Regions from separate parts of the Caproiciproducens sp. CPB-2 genome, predicted to be linked through region 1. Evidence: predicted binding sites of a transcription regulator. Region 1 holds the regulator's gene; the other holds the start of a gene.
What was found. Region 1 encodes HrcA, which represses chaperone genes, less so after heat shock. Its sites were predicted from a motif close to TGTTAGCACTCNNNNNNNNNGAGTGCTAACA; they were not measured.
Positions count from the first base shown of each region.

Region 2: the regulator HrcA is predicted to act here: its motif matches at 6,496-6,526, upstream of VXK30_RS12715 (Hsp20/alpha crystallin family protein).

Region 1 covers NZ_CP142860.1:3,265,997-3,277,200, forward strand. Annotated here, with positions in the region: gene VXK30_RS16265 (iron-sulfur cluster assembly scaffold protein) at 1-547, opposite strand, end outside; gene VXK30_RS16270 (hypothetical protein) at 801-1,079, shown strand; gene secA (preprotein translocase subunit SecA) at 1,245-3,989, shown strand; gene VXK30_RS16280 (hypothetical protein) at 4,047-4,343, opposite strand; gene dnaJ (molecular chaperone DnaJ) at 4,660-5,811, opposite strand; gene dnaK (molecular chaperone DnaK) at 6,011-7,849, opposite strand; gene grpE (nucleotide exchange factor GrpE) at 7,932-8,549, opposite strand; gene hrcA (heat-inducible transcriptional repressor HrcA) at 8,565-9,596, opposite strand; gene VXK30_RS16305 (pentapeptide repeat-containing protein) at 9,831-10,655, shown strand; gene hemW (radical SAM family heme chaperone HemW) at 10,750-11,204, opposite strand, start outside.
Region 2 covers NZ_CP142860.1:2,558,454-2,569,657, reverse strand. Annotated here, with positions in the region: gene VXK30_RS12750 (ABC transporter ATP-binding protein) at 1-322, shown strand, start outside; gene VXK30_RS12745 (ABC transporter ATP-binding protein) at 315-1,298, shown strand; gene VXK30_RS12740 (hypothetical protein) at 1,511-1,948, shown strand; gene VXK30_RS12735 (iron-containing alcohol dehydrogenase) at 2,308-3,477, shown strand; gene VXK30_RS12730 (4Fe-4S binding protein) at 3,709-4,428, shown strand; gene hcp (hydroxylamine reductase) at 4,448-6,034, shown strand; gene VXK30_RS12720 (cupin domain-containing protein) at 6,045-6,386, shown strand; gene VXK30_RS12715 (Hsp20/alpha crystallin family protein) at 6,639-7,064, shown strand; gene VXK30_RS12710 (metallophosphoesterase family protein) at 7,229-8,368, shown strand; gene VXK30_RS12705 (AAA family ATPase) at 8,358-11,204, shown strand, end outside.

The sequences.
Region 1 (11,204 bases):
CCTCGTTGTTCTCATCCAGCGCGGTTTTCAAAACATAGCCTTCCGCCATTTCCATGTAGCGGACGCCCTTCGCGCCGGTGCTGTACATGGTGCCGACCTGGGAACGGAGCCCCTTGCCAAGGTCCTCCAGGCCCGCGCCGATCGGAAGCCCGCCCTCGGAAAACGCGGTCTGGCTGCGGCCGTAGGCGAGCTGCTTGAAGATTTCTCTCATAGCGACGTTGATCGCGTCGCAGACAAGGTCCGTGTTCAGGCACTCGAGCAGGGTTTTGCCCGGCAGGATTTCGGCGGCCATCGCCGCGGAGTGGGTCATGCCGGAGCAGCCGATGGTTTCCACCAGAGCCTCCTGTACAATACCTTCCTTCACATTCAGAGTCAGCTTGCAGGCGCCCTGCTGCGGAGCGCACCAGCCCACGCCGTGGCTCAAACCGGAAATATCCTTGATTTCATATGCCTTGACCCATTTCCCTTCTTCAGGAATCGGTGCGGGGCCGTGTTTTGGGCCCTTTGTTACAGTACACATTTTTTCCACTTCTGGGGAATAATTCATATCGGTACTCCTTTCGGTTTCAGTATTGGTTTTATTTCCATACAACCAAACATACTGTTTTATTATAGTTGATTTTTTGCCTTTTATCAATAGAAACATGTCCAATAATTAATAATTTAACAAATAGAAGCCGGGGAACCCGCGCCCTGAAATTCTTCCATAAATTCCCATGAAAAAATAAAGGTCGGATTCTTGTATCAGCCGTCGAAAAATGCTACGATAAAGGCAAATCTAATATATTGGGGAGATAAAAATGCAAGAACCGAACTCCGCGTACCAAAACCCTGCGGTCTATGAAGACAGCGCGCCTCTTTCCATCGGCAGTTATCTGGTCATGATGCTCGTGGGGGCGATCCCCGTGGTGGGCCTCGTCATGATGCTTGTGTGGGCGTTCAGCGGCAGCGCCAACACCAACCGCAAAAATTATGCCCGCGCCTTTCTGATCGTGATGTTGATCGGCGTTGTTCTCAGCATCATTTTCGGGGCGGCTTTCGTTTCGCTCCTTTCTTCCATCGGGGCGGCAAGTTACTGATCGGTTCAGCGCAGACGGCGGACGGGGTTCCGCCGTCTTTTTTTCTTCTGACCCGGCGGGGCCAATATTCATGAATTCTTCTTTATTTTTATCAAGCCGTATGATATACTGATTTTATATGCAAAATCTATAATTGATTTTCTGCGATATTTCAGAGGTGACTTTATGAGTAATATTCTGACCGCCTTTTTCGGCAATTACAGCAAACGCGAGCTGAAGCGCATTCAGCCAGTCTGTGATGCCGTTCTGGCACTGGAGGACAAGTATAAAGGGATGTCCAACGAAGAGCTGATCGCCCAGACCCCCGCGCTGAAGGAGCGCCTGTCGAACGGGGAAACGCTCGACGGCATCCTGCCGGACGCCTTCGCGGTCTGCCGCGAGGCCTCGGACCGCGTTCTGGGGATGCGCCACTTCCCGGTGCAGATCATCGGCGGGATCGTGCTTCACCAGGGCCGCATCAGCGAAATGAAGACCGGCGAAGGAAAAACGCTGGTCGCCACCCTTCCGGCCTACCTGAACGCCCTGTCCGGAAAAGGCGTTCATGTTGTAACCGTCAACGACTACCTTGCCCGCCGCGACTCCGAATGGATGGGCAAAATCTACCGCTTTCTGGGCCTGAGCGTCGGCCTGATCGTACACGATCTGGAAAACGACGAGCGCAAGAAGGCGTACAACGCCGACATCACCTACGGCACAAACAACGAGTACGGCTTCGACTACCTGCGCGACAACATGGTCATTTACAAGGAAAACAAAGTGCAGCGCGGCCACAACTTCGCCATCGTCGACGAAGTGGACTCCATCCTCATCGACGAGGCCCGCACCCCGCTGATCATTTCCGGCCAGGGCGACAAGTCCACGGAGCTTTACAATGTGGCCGACCACTTCGCGCAGACCCTGAAAATGGTGAAGGTCGCGGAGCTGAACGACAAAGAGGACAACGACGAGCTGTACAAGGGCGCCGATTATATTGTGGACGAAAAGGCAAAGACCGCCACGCTGACGCAGTCCGGCGTGAAGAAGGCCGAAGCCTATTTCAAGCTTGACAACCTGACCGACGCCGACAACATCACGATCCAGCACCACATCAACCAGGCGATCAAGGCGCGCGGCGTCATGCAGAAGGATATCGACTACGTCGTCAAGGACGGCGAGGTCATCATCGTCGACGAGTTCACCGGCCGCCTGATGTACGGCCGCCGCTACAACGAGGGCCTGCACCAGGCGATTGAGGCCAAGGAAGGCGTAAAGGTCGCGCATGAAAGCAAAACGCTCGCCACGATCACCTTCCAGAATTTCTTCCGGTTATACGACAAGCTTTCCGGTATGACCGGCACCGCCATGACGGAAGAGGAAGAATTCCGTGAAATCTACAAGCTGGACGTCGTCGAGGTCCCGACCAACAAGCCGATGGTCCGCAAGGACTTCCCGGATGTTGTCTATAAGACGGAGAAAGCGAAATTCAACGCGGTCATCGAGGATATCATCGAGCATCACGAAAAGGGGCAGCCGGTTCTGGTCGGCACCATTTCCATTGAAAAGTCGGAAGAGCTCAGCGCGCTGCTGTGCCGCCGCGGCGTCAGGCACGAAGTGCTGAACGCGAAATACCACGACAAGGAAGCGGAAATCGTCGCGCAGGCCGGCCACAAGGGCGCCGTCACCATCGCCACCAATATGGCCGGACGCGGCACCGACATTGTGCTGGGCGGCAACAGCGAATATATGGCGAAGTCCGAAATGCGCCGCCTGCAGTTCTCGGAAGAACTCATCAGCGAATCCACCGCCTACTCCGAGACAGCGGATGAAGAAATTTTAAACGCCCGCAAGACCTTTGCGGAGCTGGATGAAAAATACAAGGCTCAGATCAAACAGGAAGCGGAAGAGGTCAAAGCCGCCGGCGGCCTTTACATCATCGGTACGGAGCGCCACGAATCCCGCCGTATCGACAACCAGCTGCGCGGACGTTCCGGCCGTCAGGGCGACCCCGGTATGAGCCGTTTCTACATTTCGCTGGAAGACGATCTCATGCGTCTGTTCGGCGGCGAGCGCATCAATAACCTGATGGAACGCCTGAATGTGGATGAGAACACCCCGATCGAAAACAAAATGCTCAGCAATACCATTGAGGGCGCCCAGCGCAAGATCGAAGGCCGCAACTTCGGCATCCGCAAGAACGTCCTCCAGTTCGACGACGTTATGAGCCGCCAGCGTGAAATCATCTACGGCCAGCGCGACCAGGTGCTGAACGGAGAAAATATCAAGGACCAGATCATCAAGATGATCGAGCAGGCCATCGAGTCCCAGGTCCACCAGTACATGCCCGAAACCGCGCTGCACGACGACTGGAATTTCCAGGGCCTGCGCGACCACTACATGGGCTGGCTGCTCACCCCGGAGGATCTTGTTTACACCAAGGAAGAGATCGAAAAGCTGGAGCCCGATTATGTCAAGAACGAGCTGATCGAAAAGGCGAAAGCGCTGTACGAAAAACGCGAGCAGCAGTTCGGCGAGGAAATCGCCCGCGAGCTTGAGCGCGTCATTCTTCTGAAAAACGTCGACTCCGAGTGGATGGATCATATCGACGCCATGGAAGAGCTGCAGAAGGGCATCCGCCTGCGCGCTTACGGCCAGCACGACCCGGTGGTCGAGTACCGTCTGGAAGGCTTTGACATGTTCGACGCGATGATCGCGACCATCCGCGAAAACACCGCGCGCATGATGCTCACCGTCCAGCTCCGTTCCGCGGAAGAACCGAAGCGCGAGCAGGTCGCCACGCCGACCATGAGCAGCGGCGGCGACGGCAGCGACACGAACCGCACCATACGTAAAGGCAAGAAGCCGGGCCGCAACGACCCGTGCCCGTGCGGCAGCGGCAAAAAATATAAAAAATGCTGCGGCAGGGATGAATAATCCAGCCCCGCTCAAAATAGAAACAGCATGGAGTCCGGCTGAACTCCATGCTGTTTTCTATTTGGATGTTTTCATTCCCCCACGTCCGGAAGTGAGGGTTTTGATCAGGTCGAACACGTAATTGCTGCCCCGGCTGACGAGGATTCCCGTCAGGATGCTGCCGACAAGCGGAACCGAGGTTTTCATCCCCACCATGGCCAGCATGTCGACCCCGTAGGCGACGGAAACGAATACGCCCAGCAGGATGGAAAAGACCATTTCCCATTTCAGGACCCCTTTGACAAAGAACTGGTTGATATAGGTAATGACCCCTTCCACAATGACCGCCAGAAAAAACAAGCCGAAATACTCCATATGACCGCCCTCCTCATCTGACCGCCGCGGCGTGTTTCGCCGCAGCCCGATTTCCCTTTGCCTGTTCCAATTCTATGCGGGAAATCCGCCGTTCAATACAGAGTCCGAAAGTTTTGACTCCCGGTGAGGGACCATGCGGTCGGGAAGCGGACCTTCCGGTCAGGAAGCGCCTACGGTGATGTTCACAGGCAGTTATTCCTGGGGGAACTCCCTCCGTCGCGCCGGGCGCGCCGCCTCCCTCTAAGAGGGAGGCAGGGGGTTAGGCAATAAGCAGGCCGACAAAAAGGGCCCGCCGCCTGGCAGGCCCCTGATAATTTTATTCGCCGAACATATCCTTGATCTTATCGATAAAATTCTTACGCTTCTGATAGTTCTTTTCCTCAGCGACATTGTCGAACTCCTGCAGGATTTCCTTCTGCCGCTGGGTCAGGTTTTTCGGCACCTCAATCGTCATGCGCACGAACTGGTCGCCGCGCCCGTGCCCGCCGATCCGGGGGATGCCCTTGCCCTTCAGCTTAAATACGTCGCCGGGCTGTGTGCCCTCGCGCACATGGTAGCTGACGCGGCCGTCGATGGTCGGCACGACGACCTCCGCGCCGAGCGCCGCCTGGGTATAGGTAATCGGCACCTCGCACCAGATGTCGTTGCCGCGACGCTCAAAAATGGGATGGGGCCGCACATTGACATACACGCGCAGATCTCCGCCCGGGCCGCCGTTGGTTCCGGCGTTTCCCTGTCCGCTTACGCTGAGAATCTGCTCGTTGTCGATCCCGGCGGGGACGTTGACCTCAATCGTTTTCTGCCGGCGTATCCGTCCGGTCCCGCCGCAGGTTCCGCAGGGGTTGTCGATCACCTTTCCGGTCCCGCCGCAGCGGTCGCAGCTTCTGCTGGTCTGTACCACGCCGAACGGTGTGCGCTGGCTGATGCGCACTTGTCCCGTTCCGCCGCAGTTCGGGCAGGTTTTGGCGGAGGTCCCCTTCTTTGCGCCGGTGCCGCCGCAGTCGCTGCAGGTATCTATCTTCTGGTAGGATATATTTTTGCGGCAGCCCTTTGCCGCTTCCTCAAAGCTTATGTTTACCGTCGCCTCGGTGTCGCTGCCGCGCCGCGGCGCGTTTGGGCTGGCGGAACGGCCTCCAAAGCCGCCGCCGAAACCGCCGCCGAAAAAGCTGTTGAATATGTCGCCCAGATCAATGTCGCCGGTAAAGGGGCTTCCTCCGCCCGTACCGCCGCCGAAGTTGGGATCGACGCCCGCGTGGCCGAACTGGTCGTAGCGCGCTTTTTTATCCTTATCGGAAAGCACCTCGTATGCTTCGTTTACCTCTTTGAATTTTGCCTCGGCTGTCTTGTCCCCCGGGTTTAAATCCGGGTGATACTGCTTCGCAAGCTTACGGTAAGCCTTTTTGATCTCTTCGTCCGTGGCATTTTTCGGCACGCCCATTACTTCATAATAATCCCTTTTATCAGCCAAACCAAATCACTCCTAAAATAATGAAAAATGAATAAATGAAGGAGGAAGAGTCCCTTGGCGTTCCTTCAAAATGCATTTTATTGTTATTGCTGAAATTGCCGCTCAACCCATGATTGCCAGCTCCCCCAAACGAAGAGCTGGCCACCACAGTCATTCATCTTTCATGAATCGTTATTCATTGTAAAAAGCAAGCCGGAGATTACTTTTTGTTGTCGTCGTTTACATCCTTGTACTCCGCGTCGTACACGTTGCCGCCGTTCGCGTCCTGCGGCGGTACGGGCTGGCCGTCTGCCGGCTGCTGCGGCGCCGCATTCTTGTAGAGCTTTTCACTGACCGCGTACATCGCCTTCTGCAGTTCTTCCGACTTTGCCTTCATATCGTCGACATTGCCTGCGGAGATGGCCTCTTTCAGGGAAGCGACCTTTGCGTTCAGGTCGGTCTTGTCGGACTCGTCGATCTTGTCGCCGTTATCCTTGATCAGCTTTTCAACCGCGTAGCACATATTCTCGGCTTCGTTCTTCTGGTCGACTTCCTCACGGTGTTTCTTATCCTCCGCCGCGAATTTCTCGGCTTCCTGAACAGCCTTGTTGATGTCGTCCTTGCTCATGTTGGAGCTGGAGGAAATCGTGATCTTCTGCTCCTTGCCGGTGCCCATATCCTTGGCGGATACGTTGACGATACCGTTGGCGTCTATATCAAAGGTAACCTCGATCTGGGGGATTCCGCGCGGTGCCGGGGCAATGCCGTCCAGCTTGAACAGGCCGAGCTGCTTGTTGTCGCGGGCGAATTCGCGCTCGCCCTGCAGGACGTTGACCTCAACCTGGGTCTGGCCGTCCGCCGCGGTGGAGAAGATCTGGCTCTTCTTGGTCGGGATGGTGGTGTTGCGCTCGATGATCTTCGTCATGACGCCGCCCATGGTCTCTACGCCGAGGGACAGCGGAGTAACGTCCAGAAGCAACAGGCCTTCGACCTCGCCGCCCAGCACGCCGGCCTGAATCGCCGCGCCGATGGCGACGCACTCGTCCGGATTGATGCCCTTGAACGGGTCTTTTCCCGTAAAGCCCTTGACAGCGTCCTGCACGGCGGGGATTCTGGAGGAACCGCCGACCAGCAGGACCTTGTTGATCTGCTCGATCTTCAAGCCGGAATCGGAAAGCGCCTGGCGGACCGGGCCCATTGTCTTTTCCACAAGGTCCGCGGTCAGCTCGTTGAACTTCGCCCTGGTCAGGGTCAGGTCAAGGTGCTTCGGGCCGGAGGCGTCCGCCGTGATGAACGGCAGGTTGATGGAGCTGGAGGTCATGCCGGAAAGCTCGATCTTCGCTTTTTCGGCCGCTTCCTTCAGCCTCTGCATCGCCATCTTGTCGCCGGAAAGGTCGATGCCGGTTTCCGCCTTGAAGGAAGAAGTCATCCAGTCCATGACGCGCTTGTCGAAGTCGTCGCCGCCAAGGCGGTTGTTGCCCGCGGTGGCCAGAACCTCCTGCACGCCGTCGCCCATTTCAATAATGGAAACGTCGAATGTACCGCCGCCAAGGTCGTAAACCATGATCTTCTGGTCCTCGCCCTTGTCGATGCCGTAGGAAAGCGCGGCAGCCGTCGGTTCGTTGATGATACGCTTTACATCAAGCCCGGCAATCTTACCGGCGTCCTTTGTCGCCTGGCGCTGTGCGTCGGTAAAATACGCCGGGACGGTGATCACCGCGGAAGTGACCTTTTCTCCCAGATAGGCTTCCGCGTCGCCCTTCAGCTTCTGAAGGATCATTGCGGAAATTTCCTGGGGAGTATAGCTTTTCCCGTCGATATTGACCTTATAGTTGGAACCCATTTCTCTTTTTATGGAAGAGACGGTGCGGTCCGGATTGGTAATCGCCTGACGTTTCGCGACCTGACCGATCATACGCTCGCCCGTTTTTGAAAAAGCAACAACGGAAGGGGTGGTTCTGGCGCCTTCTGCGTTCGCAATGACGACCGGCTCGCCGCCCTCGATCACCGCAACGCAGGAATTGGTAGTGCCTAAGTCTATGCCTATTGTCTTTGACATACTGTTTACCTCCAAAAAAATAAGTTTAAAATTGAAGAATCAATCTATGAAGAATTTTGAAAATTACCTGAAATCAGCCAAATCAGTTCGCGACCTGCACCATCGCGTGGCGCACGATCTTATCCCCGATTTTGTATCCCTTCTGGAACACCTGCACGACGGTGTTTTCCCCGGCGTTTTCGTCCTCCACATGGGAAACCGCGTTGTGAAGATCCGGATTAAAGATTTCCCCGGCCTCTCCCATCTCGGTTACGCCGAGCTTTGCGAGCGCCCCTTTCAGCTGCACGCCGACCATTTCAACCCCCTTGCGAAGGTCCTCCACGGTGCAGTCCTGCTGCTTCAGCGCCCGTTCAAGGTTATCCGCCACGGGTAAAAACTCCGTGACCGCAGCGGCGGTCGCGTCGGCGTATACCGCCGTTTTTTCGCGTTCCGTCCGTTTGCGGTAGTTATCGTATTCCGCGGCCGTGCGGAGCAAAAGCTCTTTTTGCTTTTTCAGCTCCTCCTGTGCCTGTTCCAGCCGAGCCTGCGCGTCGTCCTTCGGTTTTTCCTGTCCGGCCGGATTTTCCGCCGCCGCAGCCTCCCCGGCGCGGGCTTTTTCCGCCTTAGAGGTTTCCTCCGGCTTGCCCGCAGAGGCTTTTTCGGGCGTTCCGGAAGCTTTCGCCTGCTTTTTATCCACTTGCTCTTTTTGGTTTTTTTCCAAAACAGTGACCCCTTTCTATTCCATATCCAATAGCTCCGTCAGCATTCTTCCGACGGAGCCGGAGAGATATTCAATATTGGAAATGACCTTCCCGTAATTCATGCGCGTAGGGCCGATAATGGCGATCGCGCCCGCGTCCCTGCCGCCGACCGAGTACCGGGAGACCACCACGCTGGATTCGCTCAGCTCGGGCCGTTTGCTTTCCTGACCGATCAGCACCTTCATGCTGTTGGTCTGCTGCATCAGAAGGCGGGAAAGCTCCTGCGGCCGGGAGAGGAAATCCATAATGCGGCGGATGCCCGCCTGCCCCAGCTCGTTGCAGAACAAAAGGTTCATTTCCCCGTCCAGGCAGACCCCCGTCTGCATGGTGTCCTGCGCCACGTCCAGCACCGCCATCAGCGCGTCGCTCATCAGCATCGTCATGTTTCCCAGGGACGCGGCAAGGGACTGGATGTACGCCGGCGTAATGGTGGAAACCGGCAACCCGACCAGCTTTTCGTTCAGCACCCTGAAAAACACGCGCAGGATTTCGGGGGTAATATCGAAATCGCAGTGGAAAACGCGGCTTTTCATGGTGCCCGCGGAGGTCATCAGAATGGCCATCGCGGTCCTTCGGCTGGTCTGCACAAACTGAATGGCGCGGATGTCCGCCGAGCTTCCGCTCGGCGTGGTGGAAACGGCCGCGAACCGGGTCATTCCCGCCAGCGCCCGCGCAACGCCGTCCAGCAGCTTTTCGGGGTCGTACGCGCTCGGCAGCAGCAGGCTGTCGATATAGCGCTGCTCTTCCCTGGAAACCGGATGCTTTTTCATCAGCGTGTCGATATAAACGCGGTAGCCCTTGTGGGAAGGAATCCTTCCCGCGGAGGTGTGCGGCTGCTCCAGCAGCCCCATTTCCGCAAGGTCGCTCATTTCATTGCGCACCGTCGCGGAGGACACGGTGAAATCAAGGGTGTCGCAAAGCGCCTTGGAACCCACCGGTTCGCCGGTCGCGACATATAAATCAACGACAGCCGCCAGAATTTTCTGTTTCCGTTCGCTTAACTCCAACCCTCTCACCTCGCCTTTTTATATTTTAGCACTCTAATAGTTCGAGTGCTAAATCTAATTAATAATTTACCATTACTTTACCCCATTGTCAATATAGTATTTGTAAACTCTTTGTGAAATCGTAAATTTCTGTTCTTTCGGCAGGCGGAGGACCGCCGCTTTCCATTTTTCAAGAGTTATGATAGAATAATTTCATATCAAACAACCCTGATTTTGATTGGAAATGGAGACACGATGGAACAGAATGCATTCGGCGGCAAATACGCCCGCCTGATCAAAGATCTGGAGCCGGACTGTGAAAAATGCAGCGGCCTGTGCTGTGTGGCGCTGTACTGCGCAAAAACGGACGGTTTTCCGGCCGATAAAGGCGCCGGAACGCCCTGCCAATATTTAGCGCCTGATTTCCGCTGCGGGATTCACGCCGATTTGAAAGAAAGAAAAATGAGCGGCTGCCTTGCTTACGAATGCCTGGGAGCGGGACAGAAAACGACACAAATTGATTCCTCCGGCGGAGACTGGAAGGCAGACCCCGGTCGGGCGGAAACGATCTTTCAGACCTTTTCCGTCCTTTTTCAGCTCCACCAGATTTTATGGTACCTCATAGAAGCGGCTTCCCTGACCTCGGACGAAAAGACGGCGGCAGCCGTTGACGCTCTTATCAGGGAAAATCAGCAAATGACCCGATTGCCCCACGGCAGCCTTTTGAAGCCGGGCATTGCCGGACACAAATCAAAAGCGGACAATCTATTGAAAAAAATCATCGGGAGCATTTCGGCTGAAGGCCCTGCATCACGCCAAAAGGCCGACTTTTTGGGAAAAAACTTCAGGAAAGCGGACCTTGACCGAAAAGATTTCAGCATGTCGCTCCTGATAGCAGCCGACCTGGAAGGCTGCAGTTTAGACAGAACTGTTTTTTTAGGGGCCGACCTCCGCGACGCAAACCTGAAAAATACCGATTTAAGCAGGAGTGTTTTTCTGACACAAATGCAGATAAACTCCGCAAAGGGCAACAGAAATACCAGGCTTCCCGCCGGGCTGCGCCGCCCGTCGGCATGGTAGCGCGCTGTTTGTAAATCCGTTCAGAGCCGGCCGCCAATATAACGAAAAACACGGAAACGCCCGCCGCTGCTCCGTGTTTTTTCTTACCGAATATTCACCCGCTGTACAAAATTTCCGCCGTCAGCAGGTTGGAAACCAGAAATCCCCGCGGCGTAAAGCGGAACCCGCCGTCTTTGCAGACGGTCAGCCCGCCCTTTTCATAAAGCTTCGCCGCTTTCAGCATCCGCGCGGGAAGCCCCGTGCCGAACCGCGCGCGGCAGCCTTCGTCCGTCAACCCTTCCGTCAGGCGCAGGGCGAGCATGGCGTATTCCTCAAACCCGCCGCCGTCCCCGTCCGGCACGGGCTCTCCGCCGTTCAGAAACGCCGAAAGGCTTCTCGGATAACAGAACCGTTTCCCCTCCATGAACGAATGCGCCGCCGGTCCGATCCCCAGATATTCCTCACAGCGCCAGTATTTCAGGTTGTGGCGGCTCTCAAAGCCCGGTTTCGCGAAATTGGAGATTTCGTACTGGTGAAACCCGCGCTTTTCCAGCTCCTCGTAGGCGAACA
Region 2 (11,204 bases), 710 kb from region 1:
CGTCATCGTGATGTACTGCGGGAAAATTGTTGAGGAAGCGGATGTGAAAACACTGTTTGAAGAGACGATGCATCCCTATACGCTCGGCCTGCTCCGTTCCATTCCCAGACTGGAGGACGAGAGCAGCGAACCGCTCTATATGATTAAGGGCATGGTGCCGAATCCGCTGAAAATGCCGTCCGGCTGCGCTTTCTCCGACCGCTGTGACCAGTGCATGGACTGCTGCCGCGAAAAGATGCCGGCACTGGTTGAAAGGGATGGCCATAAGGTGCGCTGCTTCCTTTACGGAACGGAAACAGAGGAGGCGGAAAAGCATGAGTGAAGTATTGGTAGAAGTGAAAAATCTGGCCAAGTATTTTAATCTGGAAAACGACTTTTTCGGCCGCCCGACCAGCGTCCTGAAAGCGGTGGACGACGTGTCGTTTGCCATTCATAAGGGCGAGGCCTTCGGACTTGTCGGCGAATCCGGCTGCGGGAAAACCACGATCGGCAAAATGCTGGTCAATCTTTATACCCCTACGCGCGGACAGATTATTTTTGAAGGCACCGACCTGACCAAGCTGTCCGAAGAAAAGCGCCGCGGATTCTGCAAGGATATCCAGCTGATTTTCCAGGACCCCTATGCTTCGTTAAACCCGAGAATGACGATCGGCGATATCATTGCGGAGCCGATCAAAATCAACAAGCTGCTCCCCGGCAATGAGATTGAAAAAAGGGTCACTTATCTTCTGAACTGTGTCGGACTGGCCAACCATCAGAGGAACCGCTACCCGCATGAGTTTTCCGGCGGACAGCGTCAGCGTGTCGGCATTGCGCGCGCTCTCGCCGTACAGCCGAAGCTGATCGTGTGCGACGAGCCGGTTTCCGCGCTGGACGTTTCGATTCAGGCACAGGTTCTGAACCTTCTGGATGAACTGAAGGCAGAATTCGGCCTGACCTATCTGTTTATTGCACACGGCCTGAACGTCGTGAAGCATATCAGTGACCGTGTGGGCGTGATGTATCTGGGAAAGCTAATGGAAGTCGCGCCGAAGAAGGAACTGTATTCCAACCCGCTCCATCCTTATACGCAGGCTCTGCTTTCCGCGATTCCGTTTATTGGCCCGACAAAATCCAAGCAGCGCATTATCCTGACCGGCGACGTGCCGAGCCCGATCAATCCCCCCGAGGGGTGCCGCTTCTGCTCGCGCTGCTTCAAAAAAACGGACGAGTGCGACGGATATACGCCGCAGCTCCGCGAAGTGTCCCCGGGACATTTCGTTTCCTGCCGCCTTTACGACGAGTCAGTGTCCTCCTGATTGATGAACCGGCAACCGGACTGTTTTTCAGCAGTCCGGTTTTTTATGTAAAATAATTCGATTATGTTATTAAGTTTGACAATTATATTCATAAGTTTTATTATGAGAATAAAGAACAGTCAATGATAAGGAAGCACTATACTTAATGACTGTTTCATTTTGGACGAGCGGAAAAAGTCGGCTCGGATTTTTGGAAAAGGAGTTGTTATCCTATGCAGATAAATTCAGTGACAGCTTCCCCGGTCTGGAAGTATTCTTCAAACGAAAAGGGCAAGACTTCACAGACGGCTCAGAATCAAAAGTACCTGATCTTTGATTCTACGCCGGAAGAAGTGGTTTCCAAATATAATATCAATCAAATCAGCGAAGAGGAATACAGCCAAATGACAAGGGAACTCTGGCTGAATAAAAATGAAGAGTCAAAACAATTGGGAAAAGCTTTGATAGGGAATCAGCTGATGGATGATCCAACAACCAATTTCTCTGCTACCGATGGACAAAATATGCTTTGTTTTGCCAAGGACGGAAGCGGTGCAAATGTGCTGGATGCGGTTTTGGAAAAGTATAAACAGCAGCTTTCCTTAAACAGCGACAGCGCATCGACCTATTTGAAATTATATCAAACTTTATGGGATCTAAGTGAAAAGTAGTCGGGATTATCTGCTTATTTCTCAGGGACTCCCTGTCAGGAGTATTTTCCGCGAGGATAATTACAGCATTTCCAGCTGATTCTGCAACAAGGTTGCGTTCCTCCCCCGCCTTCGGCGGGGGAGGAACGTGTTTTTTTCGCAAACTGAAATGGAGTTGCCGGAAAGCTGTTTTGCGAACAAGAGGGCGGAAAACGGCTTTTTTATCTGGAGTTACATAAAAATCCAACAGGGAAATCATACTAAATAAAATGAATAAAACACCTTGAAAATTGTGGAATGAAGTGATATGATAATAATCAAACAAAGATTGTTATACTTTTAACAATTATGAATAAAAAATGAATTTAGGAGGAACATTTATGGCACGATTCACCTTACCAAGAGACATCTACTTCGGACCGAACGCAATCAGCGAGCTGAAAAATCTGAAGGGCTATCAGAAAGCTTTTATTGTGACCGGCGGCCATTCCATGAGAAAAACCGGGTTTCTGCAGAAGCTGGACGATGTTTTGAAGGACGCCGGCCTGCAGACCTTTATCTATGACGGTGTCGAGCCGGACCCGTCTATCGAAAGAGTATACGACGGCGCCAAGGCCATGCGCGAGTTTGAGCCGGACGTGATCGTTGCCATCGGCGGCGGTTCCCCCATGGACGCTGCAAAGGCGATGTGGGTGTTCTACGAATATCCGGAGAAAACCTTTGACGATATCAAGAATCCTTTCACCATGCCGAAGCTCAGAAAGAAAGCAATTTTCGTCGGCATCCCCTCCACAAGCGGAACCGCTTCGGAAGTGACGGCTTTCTCCGTGATCACGGACTATTCCACCGATATCAAATATCCTCTTGCCGACTTTGAAATTACGCCGGATATTGCGGTTCTGGATTCCGATATCCCGATGACCATGCCGAAAACCCTGACCGCGCATACCGGCATGGACGCCCTGACCCATGCGATCGAAGCCTATGTTGCCTCCGCCCGTTCGGACTTTTCCGACGCGCTTGCGCTCAAGGCAATTTCCAGCATCTTTGACAGTATCCTTGATTCCTACCACGGCGACGCCGAGGCGCGCGGCAAAATGCACATCGCCCAGTGCCTTGCCGGTATGGCGTTTTCCAACGCCCTTCTGGGAATCTCGCACAGCCTTGCCCATAAGACCGGCGCGGTGTTCCATATTCCGCACGGCTGCTGCAACGCCATCCTGCTGCCGAACGTCATCCAGTACAACTCCAGAGTCTGCATGGAAAGATACGCGCAGATTGCCAGGGAAGTCGGCCTGCCGGGCGTTACGGACAAACAGCTGACCAATTCCCTTGTGGAAGCTGTCCGCGAGCTGAACAAAAAGCTCAATATTGCCCAGACCTATCAGGCAAACGGCGTCAGCGAGGAAGACTTCAAGGCGCACTGCAAGGAAATCGCGGTCAACGCCGTCGGCGACCCCTGCACGGGCTCCAACCCGAGAGAGACTGACGCGGACAATATGCTTAAAGTGCTTACCTGCGCCTATTATGGCGAAGACGTCACCTTCTGATTACAAGTTCATTCACCATAACAAAGCAAAGCGGCCGGGAACGATATCGTTCCCGGCCGTTTTGCTTTGCGGAAAAGGGAGATGCTGCGCGGTCAATAGGACATTTCTTCAGGTTCCGTATATTCTGCGGTCAAAAAATTTCAAAAAAATTAAATTTTGTAGCTGTGGATACCGAAATAGCGGAAGCTGAATGATATACTGAGGCCAACAAAACAAATGGAGGAACAATGTATGAAAAGACATATCGTTCAGATTGATTCTGATAAATGCAACGGCTGCGGACTGTGCGTCAGCGCCTGCCATGAAGGCGCTTTGCAGCTGATAGACGGAAAAGCAACCCTGATCAGCGACAGCTACTGTGACGGACTCGGAAACTGTCTCCCCGAATGCCCGACCGGCGCGATCCAGATTATTGAGCGCGAAGCCGGGGAGTACGATCAGGAAATGGTGGACGCTAAAATGAAACAGAAGGCGGTCCAGCCTCCTTTCGGGGCATGTCCGTCCATGCGCATGAAGACGTTTGACCGCGCGCCCGCCCCGGTTCAACCGGAGGCTCCGGTCCAGTCGGCGGCTCCGGCAGCCGCCCGCCCGGAGCTGCGCCAGTGGCCGTGCCAGCTGAAGCTGGTCGCGCCGAACGCCCCGTATTTTGAAAACGCGCACATCGTCGTCTGCGCGGACTGCACGGCTTATGCCTGCGCGAATATCCATCAGTTTATGAAAAATAAAATTACGTTGATCGGCTGCCCGAAACTGGACGACGTCGATTACAGTGAAAAGCTGACGGATATTTTGAACCTGAACGACATTCAAAGTATCACCGTGGTGCGTATGGAAGTGCCCTGCTGCGGCGGAATGGTCAACTATGTGAAAACCGCTCTGCAGAATTCCGGGAAAATGATCCCGTGGCGTGTCGTTACCGTCGCTACCGACGGTGAAATATTAGAGAATTAATTAAAGGAGGAAAAGGAAGATGTTTTGTTTTCAGTGTGAACAAACCGCCGGAGGAACCGGATGCACCAAAATGGGGGTCTGCGGCAAAAGCAGCGTGACCGCCGATTTTCAGGATGAGCTGACCGGCGCGCTGGTCGGCCTGGCCAAAGCGGCGGGGAATTCGGGAAGGACCCGGAAATCGGATGAGCTGATTTTGCGCGGCCTGTTTATGTGCATTACCAACGTGAATTTCGACAATGAGGCGATTGAGGCGCTTACCGCCGAAATCAGGAAGGAAAAGGATTCGCTGACGCCCGGCTGCGCTGCCTGCGGCTCAAAATGCGGCGGCACCGACGACCTTGATCTAAAACAGCTTTGGAACAACGACGAGGATATCCGTTCGCTGAAATCCCTGCTTCTGCTCGGTATGAGAGGAATGGCGGCGTACGCGTATCACGCCTATGTGCTGGGTTATACCGACAACGAGGTGACCGGCTGGTTCTACAAGGGGCTGACGACGATCGACTATGAGCAGGACCTGCCCCGGCTTCTGGAGCTTGTGATGGAGTTCGGCCGGGTGAACCTGAAATGCATGGCCCTGCTGGATCGGGCCAATACGGAGTCGTTCGGCAATCCCGTGCCGACCGAAGTGAGCAATACGATTGAGAAAGGCCCGTTCATTGTTGTTTCCGGCCACGACCTTTCCGATCTGAAACAGCTTCTGGAGCAGACAAAGGACAAAGGGATCAACATTTATACACACGGCGAAATGCTGCCCGCGCACGGTTATCCCGAACTGAAAAAGTATCCGCACCTGAAAGGCAATTTCGGTACCGCGTGGCAGAATCAGCAGAAGGAATTTCTCAATGTCCCGGCGCCGTTCCTGTTTACGACAAACTGCCTGATGCGCCCCATGCCGGCCTATGCCGACAGGGTTTACACGACCGCGGTGGTCGGCTATCCCGAAATGCCCCACATCGGCGAAGGGGACGGTAAAAAGGATTTCGGCATCGTGATCGAAAAAGCGCTGGAGCTCGGCGGATACGAGCAGGACGTGCATATGCCCGGCATCAACGGCGGAGAAAAGCTGATGACCGGCTTCGGCCACAACACCGTGCTGTCGGTTGCCGACCAGGTGATCGGGGCGGTGAAATCCGGCGTCCTGCGCCACATTTTCCTCATCGGCGGATGCGACGGCGCAAAGCCCGGCAGAAACTATTACACCAAGCTGGTGGAACTTACTCCGCCGGATTCTGTCGTTCTGACCTGCGCGTGCGGAAAGTACCGCTTCAACGACCTCGACATGGGAACGCTCGGCGGACTGCCGCACATCATGGATATGGGCCAGTGCAACGACGCCTACTCCGCGATCAAGGTTGCGGTCGCCCTTTCGGAGGCTTTCGGCTGCGGCGTCAACGACCTGCCGCTGTCCATCGTGCTTTCCTGGTATGAGCAGAAAGCGGTCTGCATCCTGCTGACCCTGCTGTCGCTCGGCATTGCCAATATCCGCCTGGGCCCGACGCTTCCCGCGTTTGTATCCCCCAATGTGTTTAAAATACTGGTAGAGAAATTCAACATCATGCCGATCACCACACCCGAACAGGATCTGGCCGCCATGCTGAAATAGGAGGTACCGTATGCAAAAAAATTATATTAAAAATATCGATTTTTCAACCGCGCTCACTCTGGCGGAGCTGGTAACCTATCAGCCGGGCCAGGTCGTCAGCAAGACGCTGGCGCAGAACCCGGCGGTCAGCCTGACGCTGTTCGCTTTTGACCAGGGGGAGGAGATCAGCTCCCACGAGTCGAACGGCGACGCGATGGTCATTGCGCTGGACGGAGAGGGCGAAATTACCATCGGTTCCGAAAAGCATCTTCTCAAAGCCGGACAGACCATCGTCATGCCCGCGAAAACGCCCCACGCGGTCTATGCTTCCCAGCCGTTCAAAATGTTTCTGGCAGTTGTGTTCCCCGATTGATCCTTCCTCCGTCAGGACCGGCCTTTCGGTGATTTCGTGTCGCCCGAGGGCCGGTCTTTCTTTTTCCTGAAACAGGATTTTCCCCGTTCCAATCGGAAATTTTGATTAATTTTAGCACTCTAACAACGAGAGTGCTAAAATTAATAATTTGGTCATATTTTATATGATTATTTTTCACAATCATTGGATATAGTAAGAATTGTTAAAGGAAGTAAGGCTTCCGGAGAACAAAATCAATATATGGAGGTTTTGATGATGTTTGATTTAATGCCGTTTGGACGCAGGGAAAACAACTTGTTCAGCTATTTCGACAATCTGGAGAAAAACTTCTTCGGCGATCTGTCGCAGAGCTTTTCCGCTTTCCGTACGGATGTGATCGATAATGGCGACAAGTATTTGCTGAAGGCGGAGCTGCCGGGCTTCAAGAAGGAAGATATCAAGATTGATATCGAGGGCGACAGGCTGACCGTCAGCGCGGAGCACAAGGATGAGACCGAGGAGAAAAAGGAAAATTACATTCGCAAGGAGCGCAGGTACGGCGCGTTTTCCCGCAGCTTTGATATCTCCGATGTCAAAGCCAATGAAATCTCCGCGGAGTACAAGGACGGAATTCTGGAGCTGAGCATGCCGAAGGTGGAAACCGTGGTGCCCGAAAGCCACAGAATAGAAATCCGCTAAAAGCGAAGACCAAAAGGGCCGGCCGGGGAAGATCCCGGGCGGCCCTTTTCGTCTGTTTTACGGGCCTTTTGCTCTGTCTGTGGAGCCGTACGGCAATTGCTTTCCCCTGCTGATTTTGATATAATGGAAACAATTAAAAGAAGATTGTCCGGGGGCGTAAAGGAATGAATAAAATCAAAATACTGCACTGTGCCGACCTGCACCTCGGTGCGGAGCTTACCTCGCTGGGAAGCAAAGCGGGCCAGCGCAGGGAAGAAATGCTGATGACGTTTGACAGGATCGTCTCCCTCTGCAAAGAGGAAGGCGTGGAGCTGCTCCTGATCGCCGGGGATTTTTTTGAAAGCTCCGGTACGGACGCCGCGACGGTCCGTTCCGTCAAAAGGGCGCTGTCCGAAATTCCCGAAACGGCGGTCGCCGTTGCGCCGGGAAACCACGACTATGTTTCTCTGGATTCCCCGTACGCCGACCCGGACTGGCCGGCAAACGTACATATTTTTCAGTCCGGCTTCGACTGCTTTGAGCTGCCCGGGAAGGGCGTGCGCGTGTGGGGCGCGGGATTTACGGGAACGTATGTCACGGAACCCTTGCTGGGCGAAATCGGCGCGCCCCGGGGCGACCTGCTGAATATCTGCGTCCTGCACGGGGACCTGGTCGCCGAGAACCAGTCAAGCAATTACAACCCGATCACCCCTTCCCGAATCCGTTTCAGCGGCATGGATTACCTTGCGCTCGGCCATATTCATATGCGCACCGAAATCCTGCGCAGCGGAAGGACCGCTTACGCCTACTGCGGCTGTCCGGAGGGCAGGGGGTTCGACGAGCTGGGGGAAAAGGGCGTCTATATCGGCACCGTGAGCAGGGACAGGCTTGACCTCGCTTTCCGCCCGGTGTGTCGAAGGAAAAATTTAGAGGTTCGCGTCGATATCGGCGGGGTCTCGGCCAACAGCGAGGCGGCTGCCGTCGTCCTTCACACGCTGCAGCAGCAGTTTGGGGATACGTATGCGGAAAATCTTTATAAAATCATTCTGGAGGGCGCGCTCGACGCTTCCTTTTCGCCGGACTGCGTTGCGATTGCGGCAAGGCTGGAAAGCGAGCTGTACTTTGTGAAGCTCAGGGACGAGACGCGTTTGAAGGCCGATCTGAACGCGCTGCCCAAGGAAACCTCCCTAAAGGGGATTTTTGTCCGGCGCATGCTGGAAAAGCTCGGCGCCGCGGCGGGCGAAGCGCAGAAGGAACAACTCCGGCGTGCGCTCGATATCGGTTTAAAAGCGTTTGACAGCGAGGTAAAGCTGAATGAAAATTAACAAAATTTATATTGGACACTTCGGCAAGCTGAGAGAGTATACGCTCGATCTGACGGACGGCTTCCAAATCCTCTACGGAAATAACGAGGACGGAAAAAGCACCGTCATGGCGTTTATCAGAATGATGTTTTACGGTTCCGAGGGCAGGAGCGGCGACCTTTCCAAAAATATGCGGAAAAAATATCAGCCGTGGGACGGGGCCAAAATGTCGGGATTCCTCGAATTTGAGGACAACGGGACCGTCTATCGGCTGGAAAGGCTGTTCGGCGCGTCCAACGCGACGGATAAAATCAGCCTGTGGAATACGGCGACCGGGGAAAAAGAGAAGATCGCCAGCGGCACCGACCTTGGCCAGCGCTTTTTTGGAATCGGGGCCGCGGCGTTTGAGAAAAGCGTCTTCATCGGGCAGGCCGGGAGCATGGCCGGTGCGGACAGGGACGATGAAATCACCCAGAGGCTGCTGAACCTGGTTTCCACCGGGGATGAAAGCGTGTCGCAGAAACGGGTGGAAACCCGTCTGCAGGCCGCCATGAACGAGCTGAAATCCAAAAGCGGCAGAATCGGCGTGCTGGATAAAGGCTATCAGCAGCAGGAACGGCTTGCTCAGGAACGGGCGGCGGCTCTGGCGGACGAGGAAGAAAAAAAGCGGATGGAGCGCCGGTACGCCGGGCTGAACGGGAAGAAAGAAGCTTTGGAAAAGGAATATCAGCATTCCACAGCCCGGTCCGCTTTGCAGGAAAAGCTCGTCCAGCTTCAGAATCTGGACAAAATCGTTCAGAAGCAAAAGGAACTCGACGCGCAGGTCAAAGAATACGGGGAGAAATCCGATCTCCTTACTTCGGGCGATATTGTTTTTGACGAGGAATTCGTTCAAAACGCGGAGAAGAGGATCACTCAGGTCCGGTCCCTTCAGCAGCTTCTGGAGGAGAGGAACAGAAATGTCCGTACCCTGGAGCAGGAGGACCCGGCCGAGCCGGTCGAGGAAATTTCACCGGAGGTGCCGGAGGAGGTAAAAAAACGGGAGCAGGAGCGTGCGAAGCTGCAGCAGGATATCCTTGCCCTTCGGGAAGCCGTCCGCGCCGCCGCCGAAACAGAGAAAAAACGGTCGGCTCTGGCGGAAGCGGAAAAAGCGCTGCAGGAGCAGATACAGCAGAAGCAAGGGCAGGAAAACGCCTGCAAAGAGGCTTCTCTGGAGCTGGAGGAAAGGCGGCGGACCTGCCAGGCCTGCCGGGAGGACTTCGACCGGAAAAAGGAAGAGCATGCGCTCGCCGGGCAGCGCAGGGAAAGCGCAAATACTGCGTATCAGGCCGCCGGGCAGCATTTGAAATCCGTACGGTCCCTTTCCGCGCAAAAAATAGAAACGGCGCAGGAGCGGCTGAAACAGGCCGGCACTCCCCGGCAGGTAACGATCAACGAAAATGCCGGTCGTGAAATCAGGAAAGGGCTGCTGATCGGGGCGATTCTGATCGCCGCTGCGTCGGTTGCGCTGGGTGTCGCTCTGTCACCCGCCTGCTTTGCCGGTTTGGCTCTCGCCGGAGTGGCGGCGGTTCTCTCCGTTGGGAAAGCCAGAACCAGAGCCGTGGCCACGACGGTCGTGGACGAAGCCGAAGCCGCGGCGGCAAAAGCAAATCTGGAAAGCGTGCGTCTTGCCGCGGAACGTGAAACGGAAGCCGCAAAGCGGGCGGAAGAGGAAGCCGCCGGCGAATGGCAGGCGGCCTCGGCCAGAGAAGAGCAGTTGCGGAAATCGGCCGCACAGGCGGAGGAGCTCTGCCGTATGGCGGCGGAGCAGATGTCCGCAGCAGAACGCAGGAACCGTGAGCTGGAACTGAAACTCGGGTTTATCGATGAAAAGCTTGACGGCCTTTCAGAGGATGTGCGGGAAAAACGCGCGGAGCTCCCGGCGGACGGCCCGGAACAGCGGACCAATCTTCCCTCTCTGCGGGAGGAGCTGAACGCGAGAACGGCCCGGGAAGCGGCGCTTGCGGACGGGATACAGTCTCAGCTTGAATCGCTGGGGTGCCGGACGATGGAGGAGCTTCAGGATAAGCTGATGCGGTTCCGGAGCTTTCAGGCGCGGGCGGCCATGAGACGGGAAAATCTGGACAGGGCGAAAGAAGCCCTGACTCAGGCGCAGGAAAGCCTGCGGGGGCAAACCGGCGCCTTCCTTTCCTTTGTCAGCGCATACCGGCAGGTCTCCTCCTTTGAGGAAGCGGTGAACGCCGTGCAGGAGCTGAAAAATCGGATGGAGGAGCTCCGTTCCCTGCGGCAGAAAATCGAAAGCCAGTCGGAATCCCTGAAGGAGCAGGGAGAGGGGAAGCCCGCCGAACAGCTTGAGCGGGAAGCCGGGGAAGCGCGGGAAGAGATTCTCAGCGCCTGCGCGGGGCGGATGCCGGAGCCCCTGGACGATCAGGGTGCGGAGCATCTCAGGCGCCTCAGCGCCGAATGCTTTGAGCAGCTTCAGCAAACAAGGGAAGAACTGATTCAGACGGGTTCCGAAATCAAAAACCGGTTCGCGGGAAAAAAGAATGTCAGCGAGCTGGAAGAAGAGGCGGAGGAACTGCAAAAAGAAATTGCGGAAAGGGAATCGGAGTATCAGTGCCTCAGCCTTGCAAAGGAAACGCTCACGGAGGCCTTCAATGAAATCCGCCAGAGCTTCGGCCCCCTTCTGAACGAAAAAACCGCGCGGATCTTCAACAGCATCACGGGCGGAAAATATCAGAATGTGATCGTTTCCAAGAATTTCGATATCAACGTGCAGGACACGGAAAACGCGGTTTCGCACGAATGGCAGTACCTGAGCAGCGGCACGATCGATCAGGCGTATTTCGCGCTCAGG